2 linked regions of the Parashewanella spongiae genome follow. The protein of the gene in region 1 interacts with the protein of each later gene in a pairwise test. Links are inferred from orthologs where the notes say so. Each region holds a gene or a part of one and is shown on either strand. Other genes may lie near its edges. The genes, in order: E2I05_RS05445 and ycfP.

Region 1 (10,036 bases):
TCGCACTTTCTGGTATTGGGCGATCAACAGCTGGCGCCGTTTTATCACTAGCTTGCGGTAAGTACTTTGCTATTCTTGATGGCAATGTAAAAAGGGTTTTAGCTCGACACGCTGCCATTGAAGGCTGGCCCGGTAAAAAGCCAATAGAAAATCAACTGTGGGAGCAAGCTGAACGCTATACTCCGCAAAAAGGTATTGAGAAATACAATCAAGCCATAATGGATATCGGCTCTGCAATTTGTACTCGAAGCAAACCAAAATGTTCAGAGTGCCCTATTGCTATCGATTGCCAAGCACAGTTACAGGGGCGTCAAACTGACTTTCCTGGAAAAAAACCAAAAACTGATAAGCCCACCCGACAAGCACATTTTTTAGTACTCTTAGAGCACAAAAAAGTGTTACTAAAACAACGTCCCTCTGAAGGTATTTGGGGCGGACTTTGGTGTTTTCCCGAGTTCAGCACAAGTGACGAATTACAAACGCATATACAAAATCACAACTTAACTAAAGTTAAACAGCAAAAATTGTCTAGTTTTCGTCATACCTTTAGCCACTTTCATTTAGATGTGTCGGCGACTCTGATAAACTTAAACTCAATCAATAATCAAGTGATGGAAGCCACTTACACCAACAATTACTCTGGTCTTTGGTATGACCTAATCACACCAGATAAAGTTGGACTCGCTGCCGCCACAGAACGTGTTTTAGCTGAAGTTAAAGCGACCACTAAAGAGGATTAATTATGGCTCGCACAGTCAACTGCGTATATTTAAAAAAAGAAGCTGATGGTTTAGATTTTCAACTCTACCCAGGTGATATTGGAAAACGTATTTTCGACAATATTTGTAAAGAAGCTTGGGGGCTATGGCAAAAAAAGCAAACTATGCTTATCAACGAAAACAAGCTCAACATGATGAATGCTGAAGACCGCAGCTTTCTAGAAATAAACATGATTGAATTTTTGTTTGAAGGCAAAGATGTAACAGTTGAAGGCTACGTGCCTGAAGATAAGTAATACCAATTACAGTAATTAATCTCTCACTCAGCAAGAGCTAAAGGTTTTCACTACAAGGCGCATGTTCGAAGTACTATATACCCTACGGCCGCCATACAAAACAGGCGTTCAACGCACTTAGTGCTTTTGTCGGGATAATTCAAGAACATGCAACGCAGTAACGGAAACCTTTAGCCTTGCCCTTCGGGAACTTGTATGCGCACACTTTGGTTTATAAAGAATACGTCACAAAATCATCTCAACGTAGCCATGTAATAACGACAGTTTTGTATGTCGGTAATAACTATGTTTGCACCAATTTTGTTTGTACTTTGTGCGCATACATAACTCTGAGTTGAGCATTAAGTTACTGTAATTGGTATAATATGCACTTCGTATAATGACACCGCGAGGTGCCTTTAAGAAAATGAGCCTAATTCAAATAACATACTTATATATCTTCATTTATTTCTCTGCACAAACAAAAGTCATTTTATAACCCCGATAGAGTTAGCATCAAATTCGACAAACTAAGGTGATCTATGTCACGATAACTTCATATCAATGACAGTCAGATTACTTTTTACCCACCAGCTAGTACATTCTAAATGTTGAACATAAACGGTAATCGCAAAAAATAATAATAAACTCAAGGAAGTTTTATGTCTCAACATAAACCCGCCACATTACTTGATGCATTGCTACCTGTAGCCGCACTGATCACCATGCTGATGACATCAGTGTATTTATTTTCATCCGACAGTTCCTCTGGTGCAAACCAAATAGCACTTATTCTTGCTGCTTGTGTTGCTTTGGTCATTGGTGTCAAAAATGGCTACAGCTGGAAAGAAATGGAAAAGGGTATCATCGAGGGCATTAGTGTCGCCACTCCAGCATTATTAATTCTTTTTGCTGTTGGTTCGCTCATAGGAACATGGATATTAGCTGGTACAGTTCCAACTATGATTTATTATGGTATGCAGGTGTTAAACCCTGAATACTTTTATGCAGCATGCTGTGTCTTATGTGCGTTAGTCGCGCTTAGCGTTGGCAGCTCTTGGACGGTTGCGGGAACTCTTGGTATTGCACTTGTTGGAATTGCAGGAGCCTTAGGATTAAGCGTTGAAATCACGGCGGGTGCAATTATCAGTGGTGCTTATTTTGGTGACAAAATGTCGCCATTATCTGACACAACTAATTTAGCGCCAGCTGTAGCTGGCGCTGATATATTTGACCACATTAAATATATGGCATGGACCACTGTGCCAAGCATAATACTTGCTCTGATTGTATTTTTCTTTTTAGGTTTAAATACTGATACTACAGAGCTGAATACCGACTTAACTTCAAGCCTCAATTTACTGGAGCAACACTTTGACCCTAGCCCTGTTTTATTACTTCCATTGCTTGTTGTCCTTGGGTTAGCTTACAAAAAAATGCCAGCCTTTCCTACGGTCATTTTAGGTACATTAGCTGGAGCGGCTATGGCTGTAGCATTCCAGTATGATCCAATCATTCAATCTGTTGAAGATAAGTCTTTAATGCCTATGGTTGCATTACTGAAAGGTGTATGGATTGCAATGTTTGATGGCTATACGGCAAATACAGGCGATGCCGTATTAGATAATTTGTTAAGCAGAGGCGGCATGAGCAGCATGGTGACTACAGTATGGTTGATTCTCTGTGCGATGGCATTTGGCGGAGTTATGGAAGTAACAGGTTTATTGTCTCGCCTATTACTAGGTGTGCTGAAAATGGTTCGAAGCAGTTCAAGTTTGATTATTGCCACTTTGGGCTGCGGTATTGGCGCAAACGTTGTTTGTGGTGATCAATACATCGCTATTTTATTGCCGGGCAGAATGTTGAAGCTTGAATATGGTAAGTATGATTTAGCTTCTGTTAATTTAAGCCGCTCTCTTGAAGACTCTGCCACTATCACAAGCCCATTAGTCCCTTGGAATACTTGCGGTGCGTTTATGGCCAGTACACTAGGTGTAGCTACTATTGCTTACTTACCTTTTGCTTTCTTTAATTTAATTTGCCCGTTAGTCAGTGGCTCTTACGCTTATTTCAAATTTAAACTAGAACCACTCGGTGAAGAAACTGCCGCTTAAGAAAATCGGTCTTTTAGATAACCGTAATGGTAATAAGCCCATTGTCCCCAACGCTTCATTTTAGAAAATGGCATTGGTGGTAATGGGCTTTTGTATAAGGGTAGCTCAGGTACGGTTTCACCCGCTATTGATTGTGCCAATTGATAGGCCGCTTGAGCACTGAATGACAAACCTGCCCCGCAGTACCCTAAACTGTATCCCACACCTTTTTTTTCATATACATGAGGCATGTCATCAAATGCCGCCGCAATCCAACCTGTCCAGTTATACTCGACTTTGACTTTAGCAAGTGAAGGAAAGCATCTATCAAGCGCCTGCTTTAACCGCTGACTATAAATAGGGTTATTCGCCCCCTTTCCCCAAACAGCACCTCGACCACCAAATAACAGACGATTGTCTGGCAACAATCGGTAATAGTATTTAAGAATTCTTGTGTCCATCGTCACTTGATGTGTATGTATCCCTGCTTCAAGACGCTGTTGTTCGCTAAGAGGCTCTGTCACGATGATATTACTCAAAATGGGGAGGTACTTATTATCGATTCTTTGATTAAAATATTTAGGTGTGTACGCGTTACCTGCACAAATGACTTTTTGAGCAGTTAACTCACCATTATCAGTGATCAAACGATGTTTACCCGATTCTTCAACCCACTCTTGCACACAAGACTGCTCAGATACTGTCACTGAACTTTTTGTTACTAAGTCCTTATAGCCTAATAATAGTTTTAATGGCTGAACACCAAACCCATCACTTAACCTCAGGGCTCCATAGGCTTGATGATGATCCATGTACTGCTTGCAAAATTTATCTCGGTTAATAAATTCAACGCTATTATCGCTACCTCCAAAATTATTCTTAATAAAATCGGCTGCATTTTGTAGGTGTTGCATTGCCTTGGCGTTATGAGCGACTTTCAAATAACCATATTCTTGTTTATCGCAATCGATCTGATTACTCACAATTAAATCATCGACTCTTGCTACGGCATCTGAAAACTCATGGTAAATCCCTTTCGCTGTATCAAGATCCCATTTCTTAGCCATTTGCGCATAACCAAGTCGGCCAGAACCTTTTAAAACAAAACCGGCATTGCGAGCACTAGCACCAAAGCCTACTTGATTAGCTTCAAGCACATGACAATCTATTTGATGCTCTGTTGCAAGGTAATAAGCGGTCAATAAGCCTGTATAGCCGCCACCTATAATGGCAACATCTGCTGAGTGGTTTCCTAGAAGCGACGGGCTAAGTTTCCCCAATGATATTTGACTTGCCCAATAACTATTAGGTAATGATAAACGGTTTGGAGAAGCATCGATTAATGGATCATACATGTTGATGTGATCTTTTATTCAAAATTCAAAAGCATTTCACAAGCCGTACAACGGCAATCCCCTGCACACAAAATACAATTATAGTGACGACTCATATTCTCCCAACTCCAACGCTCTTGATGCTCTTTAATTAGCTTGCCACCTGCTTTAGTGAAATACCGAACTGCTGAATTTTGCGGGCTTTGTTTCCATAAATGCGCTAACCCTGCTTTCGCACCTTGCTGACGAGCGGCTTCGATTGATTTGGATAGCAACAACCCCCCAAGCCCTTTACCTCTAGCATTTTCAGCTACAGTGTTACATTTAAAGTAACAAACCAGTTCAGGTTTAATACCCCATTGGGCTATACTGCACCATTTATCTATAGACCACTTATCTGCAGCATAAGTCAGCCGAAAGCCAAGCAACCTTTGTTCGTCTAATGCAACAAAATTAGCATTAATATCATTTTTAATACCCTTAAAATAGATATCACTCAGCGATTGGAAATCCAGATACCCTGCACCATGCACTAAATTACCAAGCTCGATAACTTGCTCAAAATCCTCTTCATGCATAGGTCGAATATTCATAATTATACCAAGATAATGTAAATTGAATTCATATTAGCCTGACTGCAATTCAATGCAAGCATCGAAAATACAAAATAAAATTCTGTTCAAAAGATCCTTCATCAACGAGCGACATTCCACCATACATCATCATTAGAAATATGTTTCTCAATCAGTTTCCATAGTTTGGCATCATAATAGCGGTTTGAAGGAATGGGGGGAGAATCAACTACGGGTTCAATAAATGGTTGCTTCAAATGATATAATTCAATACCAGATTGAGATGCAAGATCCAAAATCCTTGGATCGTCCAACGTAAGTACATTCACATTTACACACTTTAATAGCACTGATTGAGGGAGTATTTTTCGGAATGTTCTCGCTAATGTTCCACTGCCAACTGGGAGCCATAGCACGCTTGGCTGTCGTCCAAGCTTCTTACAAATATGACTCCACTCAACAGAAAGGATTTTGGCTAGTTCTATAGTAAATTCATTACATTGAAAGCCGAGGGGTATTAAGTAACTTCCACATTTTAATTCGCAATAGGCTTTTGCGGCTTTCTCCGCTGACTGTAAACTTGACTCAATATACACACTATCCGCTGACTGTTTTGCTATTTCAGAGAACTCATGCAGTGTTTGATTTTTTGTAAGTAAGCTCCTGTTTTGTTCGCAAAACAAGGTACATTTCAAGTTCAGAAGCTTACAAGTTGATGCTAGCGCTATTTGTGCAAAACCTGAGAATGGAGAAGCATACACAAACTCAGTAAAACCATCTTCAGCAAGATTTTGAAGCATTTGTGCTGCTGCACGTTGTTTAGTGCCTCCAGGAAGTAAATCATCCCGGATAACGTGCAAACATTTATTTGCTATATGCATATGAGTTATAACCACTGGAGGTGATAATTCTATTTTCATATAACTTATTTCAGTATATGTATTTATTGCCAACCATAGCTCTGTTTAAGATTGACTAACACATCTATCTTACTTGTTGTCAGCTTCTAGTAAGTTTACTTTTAATTGCTAACACTGCTTTATCAATATCTTGTTTGCTCACATCTTTATGGGTGACAAAGCGCAGCTGCTGAGAGGGATAAACCAACACGCCTTGTTGTTTCAACTCTGATGCTAACAAATTGATGTCAGTACGAGTTCTAAAATCAGAGAAAACCATATTTGTCTGCACTTGATTAATGTCTGTTTTGAGTTCATCAATACTTTGTAACTGATGAGCCAAATGTTGAGCGTTGTCATGATCTTCCGCAAGGCGATCAACTTGCTCTGTAATCGCAAGTTTTGCCGCCGCAGCTAAAATTCCGGCTTGGCGCATACCTCCACCGAGCATTTTGCGCCAGCGTTTAGCTTTAGCAATAAACACTTCGTCACCCAATAGCAAAGACCCCACTGGAGCACAAAGCCCTTTCGATAAACAAATTGAAACCGAGTCAAAATGTGCCGTAATGTCAGATATTTTGAGGTTTTGAGCAACGGCAGCATTGGCAACTCGCGCACCATCTAAATGGATCTTTAACCCATGATTAAATGTAAAAGCTTGCGCTTCAGCCAAATAACTTTGTGGAAGCACCTTACCACCAATAGTATTTTCTAAACTCAGCAAGCGAGTTCGAGCAAAATGAAAGTCATCCGGTTTAATGGCAGTTTTAACGTCAGAAAGATTAATTGTACCGTCGGTATTATTAGTCAAGGGTTGTGGCTGAATACTGCCAAGAACGGCTGCTCCACCACCTTCAAATTTATAATTATGGGCTTGCTGACCACAAATATATTCATCACCCCGATCACAATGGCTCATTAAGGCAAGTAAATTTGCCTGAGTTCCCGATGAGGTAAACAATGCATCATCAAAACCAAACATCTCAGCAGACATTTGTTGTAATTCATTAATTGATGGGTCGTCACCAAAAACATCATCACCGACTGGTGCATTTGCCATTGCAGCTCTCATTTGAGGTGTTGGCTGAGTTACTGTATCACTACGAAGATCAATCATCTTTATAAGTCATTTTGGCTAGGTAAATTAGAGTTTGTACTATAACTTAACCTGTTTTCTTACTAAAACAAATAGAGTAGGCTGAATGAAGATAATAATTAAAGGCACTGGTTCAACTTTGCTAACTTTTGCTTTTAGTTCAGATACTTTTCCATTGACAGTTGCTGGGTATGAATGTGATGAAAGGCACTAAAAATGAGTAAAACTGAATAACCTTATATCTCTCTTTTGATTCCATCAGCGGTTCATCATTGAAAAATCGCTGATGGAAGATACAGTCAATAAGGTTAATTTTTTTCCATAATAACTTTTAAGTTTTGCAAACCTTCTTGTAAGTCATCACCAATTCGTTTTTCAAAATCAACAAAAAGGAACATCAAATTTAACGGGTAATCAATGTGGCCACTGAAGCCCCAACTGACTTTTGTTTCAGCATTATTAACTGTCTCAATAGCCATATATGCAGGCTCTGTGGCTTCAAAAGGTTTGAAAAAGCGCAGCTCAAAATCAATACGTTGATTGGGTATAATATTTTTTATCTCTTGTTCGCCAAAACCAACTTCAGGATTTTCACTTTCCCAAATTGAAATAAAACCGACTTCTCCATCATTACCTAAATAAGAATGTTTAGTATTTGGATCCGCTTTTGCCCAGACACTATATTCATTTTGATTTTTTAACAATTTTACATATTCAAAAACTTTAGGAAGGGGCTGATTTATGGTGACACTTCTAACCACTGAATAATCGGTTTGAACAAACAAAGCGGTAATAAATGGGATTGCGATAATGACAAGCAGACCTATTGCAATTTTTTTCAACACGGGGGAACTCCTAAATTTAGCCTTGCAGAAACAAAACTATAAACTACAGGAATTAACCGAAAATTAACATTCGTTTTTCTCTGTTAGATTGACAGAGCAAGATTGGCAGATACAGCTTAAAGGATTTATTTTTACCACCTCAGATTGTTCATCGGTAAAATTGCCATAAGACATACTTTGATTACTGCACCAACACTCATCTAAACTCCCTCCTTGACTAACGGCGCATTTATTGTTTTCACGACAAAGTGGGCAAGTTGATGCAATGCTTGATTTAGGAGATATCGCTTCCATTTAAAAATCTTCTCGGTTGATTCGTTTTAAAGCAATGAGTGCATCTGCATAATCAGGCTCTTTTATCACATCATCCATTACTTGACGATACTCTAACTGACCTTTTTTATTAATCACCATTATTGCTCTAGCAAGCAGATCAGTCCCTTCGATTAACAAACCATAGTTTTTACTGAAATCGTGCCAAACAGAATCTGACAGGATCACAATATTATCGGCATTATCAGAATAACAAGCACGACTTTGTAAGAAAGATGTTTCAGTGCTTATTGTCAGCATAGTGACATCATTTGAAAGATGACTTATTTCATCATTAAACTGTTTTCCCTGTAACCTACACACACCAGTATTTAAACTCGGAACAGAATTAACAAGAACAGTTCGTCCCTTAAAGTCCGTTAAATCTATCGAATTCGATTGTAAGTCTTTGGCTATAAAAGCAGGGGCAAGTTCATAAAGCTTCGGTAAAGCACCAATAAGTGATCGTTCTTGACCTGAAACGTTGACCCAAATACTTGAGTTTTGAAATTCTTTAGATTGAAGTGAACTTGAAAAAATAATCAGAGCGAAGCTCATTAATTTAAGCGATACTTTCCATGATTCAGCTGATGCCATAACTCATACCGAAAATGAGAACATAACCGATAATATACCCCTGATACATGAAGACGCAACTTTCAGGTCAAACGAAGATAAATTTCCCCCAATAGCAGCCTACAAGTACATTTCAGGTATAAAAAAACGGCATTTCTGCCGTTTAGTCGTATTCAAGTTAATGAATATTTGTCTTAGGGTCTGTTGATCTTTTGTGATTGTTTTTGCAGCGATAAATTGGTTATTTTATGCAAGGCAGAGTTTGTGAGGTTTGGTTATTATCGTCATACAAAACTGTCGTTACTTCGTTTCCAAATAAGAAAACGATAACGCAGCACCTTTTATTTAGAAAGAGCGACCAATTTACGCTCTCTCTTTTTTCGATGCTTTTGAGCATTCACTGCTCTGTGTTGTGACCAGCTCACTTAGATGGCTAAGCATCACTGCTCACGCCTTGAACAGATAAATGCTCAAATAGCACAAAATTTAATCCTGAAAGATCAACAGACCCTAGCCTTCGTTTGGCTTCGGTGGGAAATTAGCCATTACTTGTGAAATAGCTTTATTAATCGATTCTGTTTTCTGCTGGGGCGTTTTATTTTTCTTGAGAGTGTCTTTTATAGACCCTCTCCAAATTAACTTTTTAGTTTTATTATCAACAACATCAACCATCAAAGTGTTAATTTCATATTCTCTAACCGTAGTCTGTGTTTGAGTACTTCCACCCCACCACCAGTTCCGACCATAGTAGGGGTTATAACCGAAATTGCTGTTAAAGGTATCAACATCGACTTTTTTATCTGTTTTCGTTAGGTAATTAACTAGAATATCCGCTGATGTTTCATCAACTTTACTGATCCCTTTAGCAGATAACTGTGCGTCTACTGCATCGTGAACTCGTTGCTCCATCAAGCCATCGAGATGATAGCCACTATCATCTGTTTTTTTAACAATCCAAGCATAAGTTTTGAAGTTAGAAAAGTTTACCTGTGGATCAAAGTCCCAGTTTCCTTTTAGTGAGCTACAAGCTCCTAAAGCTAATATGCTAAGCAATGCCAGTATTTTTTTCATGTGAACTCCGCAGATAAAATAACTATTGATATCAGCTTACAACGCAATGCCTTGATCACCAAATTGATTTAGATAAATTTATACATAAGCATTGACAATCCCCAATATCAAGATGATAATAATTCTCATTATGATTACCAGGAGAGGCTTTACATGTATTGGTTAATTACTGCACTTGTATTGGCAAGTGTTACATTTATTTATGTGCCACAAGCTGTCACTCAAATCAAAAATATAGAGCCAG
Region 2 (10,207 bases), 2.1 Mb from region 1 along the record:
TCAACATTTGTAAAATTCTGTGTCGCAATTGTCGCTAATCGCTGAGCTTCAGAATTGGCGTCAGCACCAGTAAGCTCGATTAAAAGCTCAGTATCGTTTTCATTTATAACGGCACCGAGATCTACAAAAGCCCCACAAGTGTTGCAAGTGTCATTAACATCAATAGATTGGGAGTTTTTAATTTCTTTCATTATAATTTTTCGAAAAGTTGAATTTCGGAATTATAGAGAAATCATTGGCGAACTTTGATGACTTAGATCACGCTTGAGCAATCAATTTACTCATTGTTCGCTGTTGCTCTAACTGTGTAATAAAAGGCACTGACTTCAATTTTTTGTCTCCATCAATCCCATTGATCTTACGAGAAACGTGAATATCACAGTTATTTATGGCCTCGGTAAAATCAGCTGGATATTTCCCTCTAGATACTATCGCTTCAGGTTTAAGGTTCTGCTGTAATCTGAATTCAATTACACCTTGAGCTTGAAAAGTTGCACTGTGATCAACAGGTAAAGTTTGAGTGGATAAATCAGCGATTAACGTTTCTTCGGCAGGCAACTTAAATTTTTTGCGTAATTTTAACTTTTCAGCATCAGCCTGTGAGTGCTCAAGCTCAAACTGCGCCATATCTCTAATATCTTGAGACATCAGAGCCAGTAGCAGTGAAAAATCACTACGACGATTCGATACCGTCGCTAAATTAAGCGACAATCCTGTATCTAATTCGTTTATTAGCGCTCGCTCAAGCTGCATAAAAAATCATCAAAAATTCATTCACTAGATAATAAATCGGCCACTCTACCAATAACTTTAATAATATTTATCTTTCCCTCTTTACATGATGTTCAAATATGACTACCATTCAGCCCGCAAATTGAGGAGGGGTTCCCGAGTGGTCAAAGGGATCAGACTGTAAATCTGACGGCTCAGCCTTCGAAGGTTCGAATCCTTCTCCCTCCACCATTTTGCACATGATAGATGAATAAGTATTCAGTGGAGGGGTTCCCGAGTGGCCAAAGGGATCAGACTGTAAATCTGACGGCTCAGCCTTCGAAGGTTCGAATCCTTCTCCCTCCACCACTTTCTCGTTTCGTTGATCAAAATCCTATTTTTATTTATCACAATTCTTTATGCTATTTGCCATCAACTCAGTGATGGAATTTAAAATGCTTAACCGTTGGATCAGCCAAGCTATTCAAAAAATTGAAGCCGACTTTCAACGCAGTGCTGACACTCATTTAATAAAGCTAGACATCCCTTCGTTACATGGAATCAATATATACCTTAAGGATGAAAGCACTCACCCAACAGGTAGCTTAAAACACCGTCTAGCCCGTTCGTTATTTCTCTATGCCCTTTGCAACGGTTGGATTAAAGAAGGCAGACCTATTATTGAATCCTCATCAGGTAGTACGGCTGTTTCTGAAGCTTATTTTTCACGCTTACTTGGGCTTCCTTTCATCGCTGTTATGCCTAGAAGCATCGCCAAAAAGAAAATCCAACAAATCGAGTTTTACGGTGGGAAATGTCATTTTGTGGATCATTCCAGTGAGATTTATGCTGAATCTGAGCGTTTAGCTAACGAGTTAGGTGGCCACTATATGGATCAATTTACCTACGCTGAACGCGCTACAGATTGGCGTGGTAACAATAATATTGCTGAATCCATTTTCACCCAAATGCAACTTGAACCTCATCCCATCCCTAATTGGATAGTTATGAGTCCAGGCACTGGTGGTACATCTGCAACCATTGGACGATATATTAGGTATCAATGCATAAAGACCAAACTATGTGTTGTCGACCCTGAAAACTCAGTGTTTTACGACTATTACCACAGCAATGACAAAAGGTTATTTTGTGATAGTGGAAGCAAAATAGAGGGCATTGGTCGTCCGCGTGTTGAGCCTTCTTTTATCTCTGGCGTGATCGATTATATGCAAAAAATCCCTGATTCAGCCTCTATCGCTACTGTTCATTGGTTAGAAAACTTAATAGGTCGAAAAGCGGGTGCATCAACCGGAACTAATTTATATGGGGCGCTAAAACTCGCCAAAGAAATGCAGTTAGAGGGAAAACAAGGCTCGATTGTTACGCTGCTATGCGACTCAGGAAATCGTTACCTCGATACCTACTACAACGCGCAATGGGTACAAGAACATATTGGCGATTTATCCGAGCATAAAAGTTGGCTATCTCAATTTACGTGAGAAGCAGGTATAAGATGAGTTATACCAATTACAGTTATACCTAGAGGCATTGGCATCTACACAGAATGATTAATAGTTGACCACTTGAACCATGATCATTGTTTTTTCAGGAACTGATCTTATGCTCTGTGATCACAGAATTAAATTTTGCTTTTAAAAACAAATTCCATGGACTTGTTCGCTGAAAATAATTTATCTTGCCTGTTAGAATTTCGCCTTAAACCTAAATAAATTGGGTGGGAGCGTTCATATACGCAGAAAAATTACTGATAGCAAGGCATGAATAGCAGTAAGTAGTGGTTACCGACATACAAAACTGTCATTACTTCGTTTCTACTTGCAAAATTTATAACGCAGCTAGCGGTGATTTTGGCAAGTATATGAATGTTCAGCACTCACCTGATGGGTGAATTCAGGTTGTTTAATTTTGTATTTAACTTAAATAGATTGAAGTTAAATTGTGCGTTCAACCGATTTATTTAAGTTAAAGAAAGATAACAAACTTTGGTTAAACCTAAAAACATCAGTTGAACGCTGAGTATATGAGTAACTGTTTGAGCAATGCGATGATTTTATTATCATGGCTTTCACCCAATGAGTGAAGTGCTCTACGCTCACAAGCTTGCTAAAATGACTGCTATTTGCGTTGTAACTTTTGCAAGTAGAATAACTACTTGCTGCAAGCTATGCCTTACTATCAGCCATTTTTTTACGCTTGAGAACGCAGTCAACTGATGTTTCTAGGTTAATTGATGGTAAATCGATCTAGATTGAAAAGAAATGTAAGCAAACAATATCATCTCACAAATATTGTCTATATTTAATTTATGATCTATCAATCAAAATTCACTACATGATAAACACTAAAAATAAGCTGTTTCCTAAGAATTATGTCTTTCTCATCTTGCTTTTTACACTTTCAAATCTGTCGTTTCTACCTGACGTTAAACATTATATAAAACAACAAGACCACAGCACTTTTATGTTTACGTTTAATAGTGAGTTATTAAGCCTCTTTGGCTTTGAGTTTATGACAAACACTTTGATGACAGTTCATATTCTGGCGGCCATTGGTCTTATTTTCTTAATGTTTACCCAAATTATGATCACTTTCTATAGTTCACCAAGTGCAAACATTAGAAAAGTACACAAAATCATGGGCTGGTTTATCACCACAGTTTCATTACCCACCTTCTATGTATTATCGATACTTTCTTGTCTATTAATCATTAAAACACCTTTTAACCAGTTTTTATTTTTACTCATAGGCACTGTGGTATTGTTCGCTTTTATCAGAAGTATTATGTGTGCGACAAAACGTCAGTACAAAAAACACGTCGATTATATGCTTGTTGCTTATTTGTCATTATGTACAGCAGGTTTTTATCGAATCATCCTTTTTTGTCTATCAAAGCTTGGACACGACGTGCTTTACATGAGAGGTGCTGAGCCGATAGATGGTGGTTTAATACTTACCTACGCTTTACTTGCGACTGTGTTATTTATGGCCTTTTACCAACAAAAAACCATAAAAGATAATGCTAATTCTCTTATCCTTATTGCTGGCGGCTTAGTTATTTCTCTTATAATTCTTCCATGGGATTTTTGGGGGCATCCTAACTGAATCACTTTCAGTTAATGATTTGATAGGATTGGTATTCACTGATAATGCGTATACAATGATGCCAATTTTTATGGTTTATCAGTCGATTAGTATTCAATGGCGATGTTTTCAGTATTTACTCCACCTAAAATAAAAAAAACGATTAAAACTCAATATGTTTCAACTCTAGGAGGTATTTCTCAGGCAATAGCGCTAAAGCAAACAATAAAGCAATTTGCTGGTACTTCACTTTTAATCACTGCTGACACACCGACAGCAATTTTACTTGAAACTGAGTTAAGTTATTTACTGCAAAATGAAACTATTGAAGTTTGCTTGTTTCCTGACAGAGAAACCCTGCCTTATGATAATTTTTCTCCGCATCAAGATCTTATCGCTCAGCGCTTAGAGACTTTGTATCGATTATCAGATAACCAGCAACGCGTTATTATTGTTCCAATAAATACGCTTGTCGTGCGTTTGCCGCCACAGTCGTTTTTATCTGGTAATGTTTTGCTGCTTAAAAAGGGCGATACTTATTCTTTACAACTCGTTCGTCAACAGCTTATTGATGCGGGCTATCACCACGTCGAACAAGTGTATGAACACGGTGAATTTGCAATACGTGGCTCCATTATTGACATCTTTCCCACTGATTCCAAGCAGCCTTTGCGTATCGAGCTTTTTGATGACGAAGTAGAATCTATTCGATATTTTGATGCGGAAACCCAGCGTTCTGAAAAAGAAATTGACTCGGTGCGTATGTTACCCGCAAAAGAGTTTCCTACAGATAACAAAGCGATAGAAACCTTCAGGCAAAATTATCGCAACCGGTTTGAAGCTACAAGTAAAGCCGCTGAGTCAGTTTACCAACAAGTAACCCGTAAGATATTACCCTCAGGTATTGAAAATTATTTACCTTTGTTTTTTGACGAATGTGCTACCTTGTTTGATTATTTGCCCGAAAACTGTCAACTACTGACTGTTGGCGATATTGAGGCCGCCGCAAAACACCACTTTACTGACATTGAGCAACGATTTGAAAATCATAACGTTGATATTTTAAGGCCACTACTGAAACCACAAGAGCTTTACTTACTGTTAGAGCAAGTATTTGCAGCATTTAAACCAATGCCACGTTTTCAATTTGAAGCCAATACTGAAAACGAAAAATATGTACAAGCCGATGTCGAAAAACTACCTGAAGTCAGTGCTAATCACAAATTAAAACAACCAATGTCGTTGCTTGCTGAATACTTACCATCTTCAAAAAGAACACTCTTTATTGCTGAGTCGGAAGGTCGACGAGAAGCCCTTTTAGACTTATTCAATCAAATTAATGTTAAACCGAGCCGCTTTGAGCATTTTGATGACTTTGTTGATGATAAATCATCACTCGGTATTATTGTTGCGCCTCTCAGCCATGGTTGTTTATTGCGGCTAACAAAAACAAAGATGATCAGTGTCATTTGTGAAACCGAGTTATTTGGACAGAGGATCAGCCAACAACGTCGACGAGACAAGCAAAAACAAGTCAGTAGTGACACCCTGATCAAAAACCTTGCTGAATTAAAAGTGGGTCAACCTGTCGTTCACCTTCAACATGGGGTTGGGAAATATCAAGGACTCGAAACCCTTGACACAGGTGGACTTATTGCCGAATACCTTAAACTTGAATACGCTTCTGGCGATAAATTATATGTCCCTGTGAGTGCATTACACCTCATTAGCCGTTACAGCGTTGGGAATGATGACGGCGCAACTCTTAACAAGCTAGGCAATGAAACATGGGCTAAAGCCAAGAAAAAAGCCATCGAGCGGATCCGTGACGTAGCGGCTGAATTATTGGATGTGTATGCAAGACGTGAAGCACGTCCCGGGCATGCTTGTGAAATCAACCAGCAAGAATATGCTCAATTCGCGCAAGGTTTTCCATTTGAAGAAACCGCTGATCAAGAAACAGCGATTAATGCCGTTGTCACTGACATGAGCGCCAACATTTCGATGGATAGACTGGTTTGTGGCGATGTTGGTTTCGGTAAAACCGAAGTGGCAATGCGGGCAGTTTTTGTTGCTGTGAACTCTGGCAAACAAGCGGTTATTTTAGTTCCCACTACCCTACTCGCTCAACAACATTATGAAAACTTCCAAGATAGATTTGCTGATTGGCCCTTCCAAATTGAAGTTCTTTCAAGGTTTAAAACCGCAAAAGAACAGCAGCAAATAGTGGAAAACCTAGCTTCTGGTAAAGTCGATGTTGTCATTGGAACGCACAAGCTGCTCAACGCGGACATGTCATTCGATCAATTAGGTTTGTTAGTTATTGATGAAGAGCATCGCTTTGGTGTGAGACAAAAAGAAAAAATTAAAGCCTTGCGAGCCCACGTAGATATTCTGACTCTCACTGCTACACCAATTCCACGAACATTAAACATGGCTATGTCCGGAATGCGAGATTTATCCATTATCGCCACTCCACCAGCCAAACGCTTAGCGGTAAAGACCTTTGTTAGAGAATATGATAAAGCCACAGTAAAAGAAGCACTTCAACGTGAAATTTTACGCGGTGGCCAAGTGTATTTCCTGCACAACAATGTTGAAACCATTGAAAAGTGTGCCGAAAATATTCGCGAATTGTTGCCGGATGCTCGGGTAGTAGTGGCCCATGGTCAAATGCGTGAACGTGATTTAGAAAAAGTCATGTCAGACTTTTATCATCAAAGATTTAATGTACTTGTTTGTACCACAATCATTGAAACAGGCATTGACGTACCAACGGCAAATACCATTATTATGGATCGTGCTGATAACTTCGGCTTAGCGCAACTGCATCAACTTCGTGGTCGTGTTGGTCGTTCCCATCACCAAGCTTATGCGTACTTACTTACACCTCATCCCAAACGGATGAGTAAAGATGCCCTAAAACGCCTCGAAGCCATTGCTGAACTGGAAGATCTTGGCGCAGGATTTATGTTAGCGACTCAAGATCTCGAAATTCGTGGTGCCGGTGAGCTTTTAGGTGACGAACAAAGCGGCCATATTTCGAAAATGGGTTTCACCCTTTATATGGAGTTACTTGAGTCAGCGGTTAAGTCATTAAAGCAAGGTAAAGAACCTTCGCTCGATCAGTTAATGAATCAGCATTGCGAAATAGATTTAAGAATACCTGCACTCTTGCCGGAAGATTATGTTTTTGATGTTAACATTCGCTTATCACTCTATAAGCGAATTGCTAACTGTGATTCGGAAACGTCGATTGATGAAATGAAAGTGGAGCTCATTGACAGGTTTGGTTTACTTCCAGATGCCGCCAAAAATCTAATGGATCTAACTTTATTAAAACACACGGCCAGTGAGTTAGGTTTAAGCAAAATTGATGTTCATTCTAAAGGCGGTGGCATTGAATTTACACCAACTCATAATATCGACCCTATGTTTATTATTGGTTTATTGCAATCTCAACCACAAATATATCGAATGGATGGACCGAATAAGTTAAAGTTTACTTTACCAGCCGAGAGTAACGAAGATCGTTTAAAGTTGGTAAAACTATTATTACAACAACTTGCTGAACACCGTACGGGAGATTCATAAGTGTTACGTTTATTAAGTCTAACTACAGTTTCCTTGATAATTGCGATAGTTACTGCGTTAATATCAGCCTTCAAGGTTCAAGCTGCAGCTCCTGAGCGCTGGTTTGAAGTTGAGCTTTATATTTTTAAACGTGACACTTCAAGCACTGAGCAATGGCCGGAAACATTTCTCCCAAACAAACTACGTGGTAATGTAGATTTGATCACTCCAATCGTTCGTACCGAGCAAGAAATTCATCCAGCAGTGGTGTGCTCTGAGTTAGATAATGCTTTTGCTCTAGAGGCTGATTTAAGTAGCTCAATGATGGATGACTGCGTTTCACAAGAAGCCATTACTCAAGAGCGACTTCCTGTTCGAATCCCATTTGAAATATCCCAAATTGACGCGCCGCTAGTCTATCAAGGAAGTCCTGCTAGTTTACTGACTTTATCTCAAAGTCAATTTAATGGATTAATTACTAAGATAGAAGCAGAGTCTGGCAATCAAAGTTTACTTCACATGACTTGGCAGCAAGCCATGCTGCCTAAGCGTAAAGCCAAAGCGTTACATATTTTTGCAGGAAAAGATCTCAGTAATGAATTCCAAGATGATGGCTATCCAATCGTCACTGAAGAGGCCATTACTGAGCTAGATAAAATACTATCTAAAGATTCTGGATCAGTTTCACCATCCGTTAATGATAATCAAGATGCTGGTATAAACGCTTATACAGACAATGTTACTTTAGCCAATGATAATGCGCCTAATTCATTAGATCTCAAACCTCAAAAAACACCGATATGGCAATTAAATGGTAAACTCAATATTTATCTAAACCATTATCTTTATATCGAGGCTGATTTGCGATTGCGTGAGCCTGGAATTATAAGGTCCCACGCACAATCTACTGATAGCTTTCCTATGGGTGAAGACGGTTTCACACCTTCCGCTATTAAAGCGACACCAGATCATGTCGCAAGCGTTCAACACTTTTTGTACTCCATTCCGCTCATTCAAAACCGCAGAGTGCGAAGTAGTGAGGTACATTATTTTGATCATCCTAAAATGGGGATGTTTATCCAAATTAGGAAAATGACTCAACCAGTAGAAAAACCTATAGAGTTAACCGATGACCATACTCTACAGCCTAACCCTGATCTTTAAACGATTTAATCACAGGTAAATGAACACCAAGAGCTGAAAATTTATGGCTTTGGTGTTCATCCCATATAATATCGTAGTAATCACTTAACACATCATAGCTTTGCAGATTGTCCATGACTTCATCATGGCGAGATAAAATACACATCGCTTTGTTTTTACTTCTAAACTCGTGCACACATTTATTGGCAATGTCGGCATATTCTTCGGGCCTATCTATTCGACCATTCATAGTCAGTTCTGGCCGCAAATTAGGGTTGATTAATACTGATCGTAATCCCGTTAAAAAACCTATACGTTCAGCCCAGTAAGCCCCAAGACCTACCCCAATAATTAATGGTGACTTATCATCAGAAAGCTTTATCTGTTTGACAACTTCATTCAATAAATATTGCATATCATTTTTTGGATGTTGTGTGCTGTAGCTCAGCAACCTTACATCATCATCAATAAATTGTAATTGACGCATTTTTTCGTGATTGCCTAGGCTCGTTGCATCAAAACCATGAAGATATAAAATCATTTCATAAACTCGTTGTTGAACGTTATACCAATTACAGCAATTAACTTCCCACTCAGCAAGAGCTAAAGGATTTCAGTACAAGGCGCAAGTTTGAAGTATTATATTCCCTACGGCCGCCATACAAAGCTGGCGTTCAACGCACTTCGTGCTTTTGTCGGGATAATTCAAGAACGTGCAACGCAGCAATGGAAACCTTTAGCCTTACTCTTCGGGAGCTTGTATGCGCAAAAATTACTTCACAAAATTATCTCAACGTAGATAACTATGTTTTCGCTAATTTCGTTTGTACTTTGTGCGCATACATAGCTCTGAGTTGAGCATTTAATTACTGTAATTGGTATTATTGCAAAATACCAAAATAAAACCATTGCATGTATGAGTTACATCAAACATTAACACTTCACTCATTCGCTCTATTCCTATTTCTCTCCTATTATTTTTAAAGCGTAAAGAAATAAAGACAAGGTACAACTTATGGATAAGGTATTGCTAATTACTGGCGGTAGCCGAGGGATAGGGAAAGCAACTTGCCTGTACTTTTTAGAAAAGGGCTATCGAGTTATTAACCTTTCCAGAAATAATTTAGCGCTCGAAGGCGTCACTCAGTTTTATATTGATTTATCATTTCCTGACTCAATTCATCAACAAAAAGAGCTGCTACTTTCTGAGTTAAAAGATGCTGAAAAAATTGTATTAGTCCATTGCGCAGCCAGTCATAACAAAAATAATATTTTAGATATTGTTCAACAAGAGCTAGTGAAAAGTCTCGCCATCAATATTGTGTCTCCTACCGTGCTAACACAAATTATTTCATCTATTATGCCAGCAGGATCTTCCATCATATACCTCGGTTCATCTTTGAGTGAAAAAGCCTTACCTAATACATACTCATACAGTACCAATAAGCACGCTGTTATTGGTATGATGCGAGCAACTTGTCAGGATTTATCTGGTACAGGTATACATACTGTCTGTGTGTGCCCTGGATTTACGGATACTGAGATGTTGCGTCATCATATAAACAACAACCCAAATGCTCTTTTTGCTATAACACAAAAAGTATCATTCAAACGTTTAATAACCCCATCAGAAATTGCAGAGACATTGTTTTTTTGCTCGAAAACCCCTGCAATTAAT

What was found.
Region 2: the proteins of E2I05_RS05445 (region 1) and ycfP interact in binary tests that used the Escherichia coli proteins (3 or more experiments, as listed by UniProt). The link is inferred for Parashewanella spongiae from one-to-one orthologs.

Annotation. Positions count from the first base shown.
Region 1 is NZ_CP037952.1:1,425,102-1,435,137, reverse strand. The notes cover bases 6,936-9,669. They hold E2I05_RS05445 (redoxin family protein), read right to left. Parts: upstream 8,743-9,669; coding sequence 8,128-8,742; downstream 6,936-8,127. Other genes in these bases: E2I05_RS05440 (DUF4136 domain-containing protein), read right to left, coding at 9,232-9,669; E2I05_RS05450 (cysteine-rich CWC family protein), read right to left, coding at 7,897-8,127; E2I05_RS05455 (SRPBCC family protein), read right to left, coding at 7,297-7,833; ltaE (low-specificity L-threonine aldolase), read right to left, coding at 6,936-7,009. Outside these bases: mutY (A/G-specific adenine glycosylase), read left to right, coding at 1-740; E2I05_RS05485 (oxidative damage protection protein), read left to right, coding at 743-1,015; Na+/H+ antiporter NhaC, read left to right, coding at 1,657-3,108; E2I05_RS05475 (NAD(P)/FAD-dependent oxidoreductase), read right to left, coding at 3,105-4,442; E2I05_RS05470 (GNAT family N-acetyltransferase), read right to left, coding at 4,457-5,014; E2I05_RS05465 (pyridoxal-phosphate dependent enzyme), read right to left, coding at 5,116-5,874; more of ltaE, read right to left, coding at 5,993-6,935; more of E2I05_RS05440, read right to left, coding at 9,670-9,792; E2I05_RS05435 (hypothetical protein), read left to right, coding at 9,946-10,036. UniProt on the Escherichia coli protein: Thiol-specific peroxidase that catalyzes the reduction of hydrogen peroxide and organic hydroperoxides to water and alcohols, respectively. Plays a role in cell protection against oxidative stress by detoxifying peroxides.
Region 2 is NZ_CP037952.1:3,479,923-3,490,129, forward strand. The notes cover bases 7,303-10,207. They hold ycfP (alpha/beta hydrolase YcfP), read right to left. Parts: upstream 9,071-10,207; coding sequence 8,534-9,070; downstream 7,303-8,533. Other genes in these bases: mfd (transcription-repair coupling factor), read left to right, coding at 7,303-7,407; E2I05_RS13700 (peptidoglycan binding protein CsiV), read left to right, coding at 7,408-8,550; E2I05_RS13710 (SDR family oxidoreductase), read left to right, coding at 9,545-10,207. Also shown: E2I05_RS13665 (DUF406 family protein), read right to left, coding at 1-191; E2I05_RS13670 (VC2046/SO_2500 family protein), read right to left, coding at 259-753; E2I05_RS13685 (PLP-dependent cysteine synthase family protein), read left to right, coding at 1,167-2,210; E2I05_RS13690 (hypothetical protein), read left to right, coding at 3,241-3,834; more of mfd, read left to right, coding at 3,931-7,302.